Regions from separate parts of the Streptomyces sp. NPDC088762 genome, predicted to be linked through region 2. Evidence: riboswitches for the same ligand, from Rfam matches in the RefSeq annotation. Region 2 holds a riboswitch; the other holds the start of a gene.
The links. Region 2 has a riboswitch for glycine ahead of gcvP (aminomethyl-transferring glycine dehydrogenase). Riboswitches for the same ligand answer to the same signal wherever they lie in the genome.
Positions count from the first base shown of each region.

Region 1: another riboswitch for glycine. It lies ahead of gcvT (glycine cleavage system aminomethyltransferase GcvT); the one in region 2 lies ahead of gcvP (aminomethyl-transferring glycine dehydrogenase).

Region 1 covers NZ_JBIVKT010000007.1:230,249-233,424, forward strand. Annotated here, with positions in the region: gene glyA (serine hydroxymethyltransferase) at 1-105, opposite strand, end outside; gene gcvH (glycine cleavage system protein GcvH) at 120-503, opposite strand; gene gcvT (glycine cleavage system aminomethyltransferase GcvT) at 616-1,731, opposite strand; glycine riboswitch at 1,896-1,999, opposite strand; gene ACIP5M_RS19025 (AAA family ATPase) at 2,205-2,849, shown strand.
Region 2 covers NZ_JBIVKT010000005.1:9,770-12,945, reverse strand. Annotated here, with positions in the region: gene gcvP (aminomethyl-transferring glycine dehydrogenase) at 1-1,760, opposite strand, end outside; glycine riboswitch at 1,955-2,053, opposite strand; gene ACIP5M_RS14265 (PRC-barrel domain-containing protein) at 2,166-2,534, shown strand; gene ACIP5M_RS14260 (DNA polymerase IV) at 2,544-3,176, opposite strand, start outside.

The sequences.
Region 1 (3,176 bases), on a different contig from region 2:
CGAGGCGATCATTTCGAGGGTCGACTGCTGGCGCACGAGCTCGGCGTCGACGGCGGCGGCGACGTCGGGGTCGAGCTCGTGGAGAGGGGTGTTCAGCACGGACATCAGGGTTCCCTGGGTCAGTTGTCGGAGTGGGTGAGCGCGGCGTACTCCTCCGCGGAGAGCAGGTCGGCCGGCTCCTCCGCGATGCGCACCTTGAACAGCCAGCCACCCTCGAACGGGGCGGTGTTCACCAGGGCCGGGTCGTCCACGACGTCCTGGTTGAACTCGACGACCTCACCGGTGACGGGGGAGTAGAGGTCGCTGACCGACTTGGTCGACTCCAGCTCGCCGCAGGTCTCGCCCGCGGTCACCGTGTCGCCTACCTCGGGGAGCTGGGCGTAGACGACGTCACCGAGCGCGTTGGCCGCGAACTCGGTGATGCCGACCGTCGCGACGCCGTCCTCGGCGGCCGACAGCCACTCGTGCTCCTTGCTGAAACGCAGCTTCTCGGGGTTGCTCATGGCCTGATTCTCCTGGATGCGGGGGAGTGGATCGAACAGCGGTCTTGGGTACTGAGACGGCGCGCCGCACGGGCCCCGCAGGGGCGCCCGGACGGCGGGGTCGTGTGCGGGACTACTTCTGCCGCTTGTAGAACGGCAGCGCCACGACCTCGTACGGCTCATGCGTACCGCGAATGTCGACGCCGACGCCGGAGGCGCCGGGCGCGGCGTGCGCCGCGTCCACGTACGCCATCGCGATCGGCTTGCCCAGCGTCGGGGAGGGGGCGCCGGAGGTGACCTCGCCGATGACCTGACCGCCGGCGACGACCGGGAAGCCGGCGCGCGGGACGCGGCGGCCCTCGGCGACCAGGCCGACCAGCTTGCGCGGCGGGTTGGTCGCGGCGCGCTCGGCGGCGGCCTCCAGCGCGGCGCGGCCGACGAAGTCGCCCTCCTTCTCGAACTTCACGACACGGCCCAGACCGGCGTCGAAGGGGGTGAGGGAGGTGCTCAGCTCGTGCCCGTACAGCGGCATGCCCGCTTCCAGGCGCAGGGTGTCGCGGCAGGACAGGCCGGCCGGGACCAGGCCCACGCCCTCGCCGGCCTTGGTCAGCGCCTGCCACAGCTCGACGGCGTGCTCGGGGGAGACGAACAGCTCGAAGCCGTCCTCGCCGGTGTAGCCGGTACGGGCGATCAGCGCGGGCGCGCCCGCGACGGTGCCCGGCAGGCCGGCGTAGTACTTCAGCCCGTCCAGGTCGGCGTCGGTGAGGGAGGCCAGGATGCCGGGGGACTCGGGGCCCTGGACGGCGATCAGCGCGTAGGCGTCGCGGTCGTCGCGGACCTCGGTGTCGAAGCCGGCGGCGCGCTCGGTGAGCGCGTCCAGCACCACCTGGGCGTTGGAGGCGTTGGCGACGACCATGTACTCGGTCTCGCCCAGGCGGTAGACGATCAGGTCGTCGACGATCCCGCCGTCCTCCTGGCAGATGTGCGTGTAGCGGGCGCGGCCGACGCCGACGGTGGAGATGTTGCCGACCAGCGCGTAGTCGAGGGCCTTGACCGCTTCGGGGCCGGTGAGCGTGATCTCACCCATGTGGGACAGGTCGAAGAGACCGGCCTTGGTGCGGACGGCGTTGTGCTCGTCGCGCTCGCTGCCGTACCGCAGCGGCATGTCCCAGCCCGCGAAGTCGGTCATGGTGGCACCGAGCGAACGGTGCACCGCATCGAGGGCGGTCAGACGGGGGGCAGTGCTCATGGGTGTGGCTCCCGGGTCCCAGGGCATGACATGACGAGGAGGGTCCTCCCCATCTGTCATCGGAACCTGAGAGGTTCGCCAGGAGTTCCCCCGGTCGTCAGGGGTCCTCGGCTTGCACCTTGGGTGGAGCCTGCGCCGACGCGCAGCTCGCTTTTCAGATCTGCCTCATCCACGCGGTACGGGGCCTGAGAGATTCAAGGGAGGTTCTTGCTCCTTCGGCGCCCGCGCACGGCCTTGCGGCGTGCCGGGACTCTCCCGCGCGGATTCAAGCGGCCGGTATGCAGTTGGTCCAGATGGCGCACATCATTGCACGCCACGGCGGTGATCGGTGGTGCGGCCCCGAAAGTTCGTGCGGTCCTCAAGCGGCCGGACCGGAACCGGGCCTGCCGGATTACCGTCTCTTTACACTCAGTGGGCAAGGGTCCTGCGGGCCCGATTCGGGGGAGGCGAACGCTGTGCGGAGATTCGGAGCGGTGACGGCTGCGGGGACCGTGGACGCGGTTCCGGCGCAGCGGGGTCCGCGCGTGCGGAGCGCGGCGGCCGGCCCGGTGCGCGACCTCCGCGGACCGGGGGTGCGGGGGCCGCAGCGGCTGGGCTTCGCCGCGGGGGACATCGTCGTGGTGTCCGGCCTGCCGGGAGGCGGCAAGAGCACGCTGATCAAGCGGGCGGCGGCCGAGGGCGGAGCCATCGACTCCCAGGACACGCGCGAGCGCTGGGAGCGGAGGATGCCGGGGGCGGTGCCCTACGCCGTCTACCGCCCGCTGGTCCGGGCCGCCCACTACTGGGGCTTGTGGCGCACGCTGCGCTCCGGCGCCTCGGTCGTCGTGCACGACTGCGGTACGCAGACCTGGGTACGGAGCCTGCTCGCGGCGGCCGCGCGCCGCCGGGGCCGGGCGCTGCACCTGCTGCTCCTGGACACCAGCCCCGAGGAGGCCCTGGCCGGCCAGGCGGCGCGGGGGCGCGGGGTCTCGGCGTACGCCTTCGCCCGCCACCGGGGGGCGGTGACCCGCCTGCTCCGCTCCGCGGAGGCCGGCCATCCTCCGCCGGGCTGCGCCTCGGCCACCCTCCTGGACCGCCGCTCGGCCGCCGCCGTGACGCGCATCGCGTTCCACCCCTGACGTCCGGCTGCGGCGCCGCTGCCGGGCCCTGCCCGGACCCGCGCCTCAAACGCCGGCGGAGCTGGAGGTGGCCGGCGTAGGCCTGCAAGTGAAAGGCGGCAGGAGGCAAAACCAGCCTCGCCGGCGTTTGAGGCGCGGGGTCTGGGGCGGAGCCCCAGGAGCGGCGCCGCACTTGTTCGGCCTGGCCTCGCGGAGGGGGCGGGAGCCAAATCCAGCCCCGCCGGCGTTTGAGGCGCGGGGTCTGGGGCGGAGCCCCAGGAGACGGCGGCGCGGTCGGACGCGGACGGGCGGCCCCGGCGGCGGTGCCGCGGACCGGGCCGGTACCCT
Region 2 (3,176 bases):
TAGGCGCGGACGGCCAGCAGGCCCGCGAGCTCACCCTGCGAACCGGCGTTCGGCTGGATGGAGACCTTGTCGTAGCCGGTGACCTCGCAGAGACGTTCCTCCAGCTCGTTGATGAGCGTGAGGTACCCCTCGGCCTGCTCGACCGGGGCGAACGGGTGCAGCTGGCCGAACTCGGGCCAGGTCACCGGCTCCATCTCGGTGGTCGCGTTGAGCTTCATGGTGCAGGAGCCCAGCGGGATCATGCCGCGGTCCAGCGCGTAGTCCTTGTCCGAGAGCTTGCGCAGGTAGCGCAGCATGGCGGTCTCGGAGCGGTGCTGGTGGAAGACCGGGTGGGTCAGGTACGCGTCCGAGCGCAGCAGGCCCTCGGGAAGGGTGTCCGCCGTGGTCTCGTCGAGCGCCTCGATGTCGGCGCTCACGCCGAAGGCGGTCCAGACGGCCTCGATGTCGGCGCGCAGGGTGGTCTCGTCGCAGGAGACCGAGACGTGGTCGGCGTCGGCCTGGTACAGGTTGACCCCGCCCTCGCGGGCTGCGGCGACGACCTCCGCCGCACGGCCCGGCACACGGGCCGTGATCGTGTCGAAGTACGCGCCGTGGACGATCTCCACGCCGCCGGCCCGGAGACCCGCGGCGAGCAGGGCCGCGTAGCGGTGGGTCCGGCGGGCGATCGTCCGCAGGCCGTCCGGGCCGTGGTAGACGGCGTACATGGCGGCCATGACGGCCAGCAGCACCTGCGCGGTGCAGATGTTGCTGGTGGCCTTCTCGCGGCGGATGTGCTGCTCACGGGTCTGCAGCGCCAGGCGGTACGCCTTGTTGCCGTCCGCGTCCACGGAGACGCCGACGAGGCGGCCCGGCAGCGAGCGGGCGTGCTTGGCCTGGACGGCCATGTAGCCGGCGTGCGGTCCGCCGAAGCCCATCGGAACGCCGAAGCGCTGCGTGGTGCCCACCGCGATGTCCGCGCCCAGCTCGCCCGGGGAGGTCAGCAGGGTCAGGGCGAGCAGGTCGGCCGAGACGGTGACGATGGCACCGAGCCCGTGCGCCTGGTCGATCAGCGGCTTGATGTCCCGCACGGCACCGGAGGCACCCGGGTACTGGATCAGGACGCCGAAGACACCGCGCTCGGCGATCTCGGCCGGGATGCCCTCGCTCAGGTCGGCGACGACGACCTCGACACCGGTCGGCTCGGCGCGGGTCTCGATCACGGCGATGGTCTGCGGCAGCGCGTCGGCGTCGATCAGGAAGACACCGTCCTTGACCTTGCCCACGCGGCGGGCGAGGGACATGGCCTCGGCGGCCGCGGTGCCCTCGTCGAGCAGCGAGGCACCGGAGGTCGGCAGTCCGGTGAGGTCGGCGACGACGGTCTGGAAGTTCAGCAGCGCTTCGAGGCGGCCCTGCGAGATCTCGGGCTGGTAGGGCGTGTACGCCGTGTACCAGGCCGGGTTCTCCATGACGTTGCGGAGGATCACCGGCGGGGTGAAGGTCCCGTAGTAGCCGAGACCGATCATCGAGGAGAGGACCTGGTTGCGGTCGGCGAGCGAGCGCAGCTCGGCCAGCACCTCGGCCTCGGTGCGCGCCTCGGGCAGGTTCAGCGCTTCGGCGGTCTTGATGACGTCCGGCACCGCCGCGGCGGTCAGCTCGTCCAGCGAGCCGTAACCCACCTGGGCGAGCATCTTGGCCTGCGCTTCGGCATCCGGGCCGATGTGGCGCTGCTCGAAGGGGATGCCTCGCTCCAGCTGGGAGAGCGGAATGCGGTTGGCGGTCATGACGGAGGCCTCCTGGTCGTATGACCTGCGAGGGGCACCACGGCGCGGGCACCCGGACGGCCTCCCCCTCTGTCATCTCAACCTGAGAGTTTCACCGGGCCCCACGGGGAACACCCGTGCGGTCCGGCTTTCACCGTCGGTGAGGAGGGGAACCGGCACTGCGCCCGGTACCCGCCCCTGCTTTCCAGAGTGGCCTCGTCCGTGCGGTACGTATGCCTGAGAGATTCCGGGGAGGATTTGCTCCTTCGGCGCCTCCGTCACGCTCACTCGGAGGACTCTCCCGCACAGGGTCGACAGCCATCACCCAGCCTACCAGCGAGGATCTGGACGCTCCCCGAGTGGCCTGCTTTCCCGATATGCACTTCTGTAGTGCTTACGGAGGAGTTGCGACCATTTGGAGGGACCGTGCAGACCGACATCGATCCGCGCAGCCTGATCGGCCGCAAGGCGTTCGACCGCAACGGCACCAAGATCGGCACCGTCGACGAGGTCTACCTCGACGATGCCACGGGCGTCCCGGAATGGGCCGCCGTCCGCACGGGCCTGTTCAGCCGGGACGCCTTCGTGCCGCTGGAGCCCAGCGAGCTCGTGGGCGACACCCTCCGGGTGCCCTTCGACCGCTCCTTGATCAAGGACGCCCCGGACTTCGGCGTCGGCCGCCACCTCTCCCCCGAACAGGAGCTCCAGCTCTACCACCACTACGGCCTCGACGTGACCCTCCCGACGGACTTCCAGCGCGACTTCGGCCACCTGGCGGGCGACGACACGACCTGACGGCACCACCTAGGGAAGGTCCGGCTTCGCGTCCCCCACCAGCGGCAGCGGATCGGACGGCTCGAGGTCGGGGTCCTCCACCCGGAAGGTCCGCACCCGGCCGGGCGGCGATCCGGGCTCCTCGAACCGTACGGTCACCCGCCCGACCCCGCTGCCCTGCACCCACCCGGGGCCGTACACCGCATGCCGTACGTCGCTCCCGGCCGGCCAGCGCCGCTCGGGCGCCGGCTCGGACGCGCCGGGCCCCCCTGGGCGGCTCTCCGGCCCCGCGGCCTGCCCCGGTGCCGCCGGCGCGCCCCCGCCTGGGCCGGCGGTGCCCCCGCCCGGCTCCGGGCCCTGGGCCCCTTCGCCTTCCCGTTCCCCGTCCTCCACGGCTGCCGTCCCGGTGCCCGGCGTCTCCGCGGCCAGCGCCTGCGCGAACAGGTCCTCCTGGGTGTAGTCCGCCAGCCCGGTCACCCCCACCCCCAGCAGCCGCACCCCGCCCGTGGTGTCCACGCCCTCCAGCAGCCGCGCGGCGGCCTCCCGCACCACCGCCGGATCGTCCGTGGGCCCCCGCAGGGTCTCCGACCTCGTCAAGGTGGAGAAGTCGTACCGCCGCACCTTGAGCACGATGGTGCGCCCCGAATGCCCGGACCCCCTCAG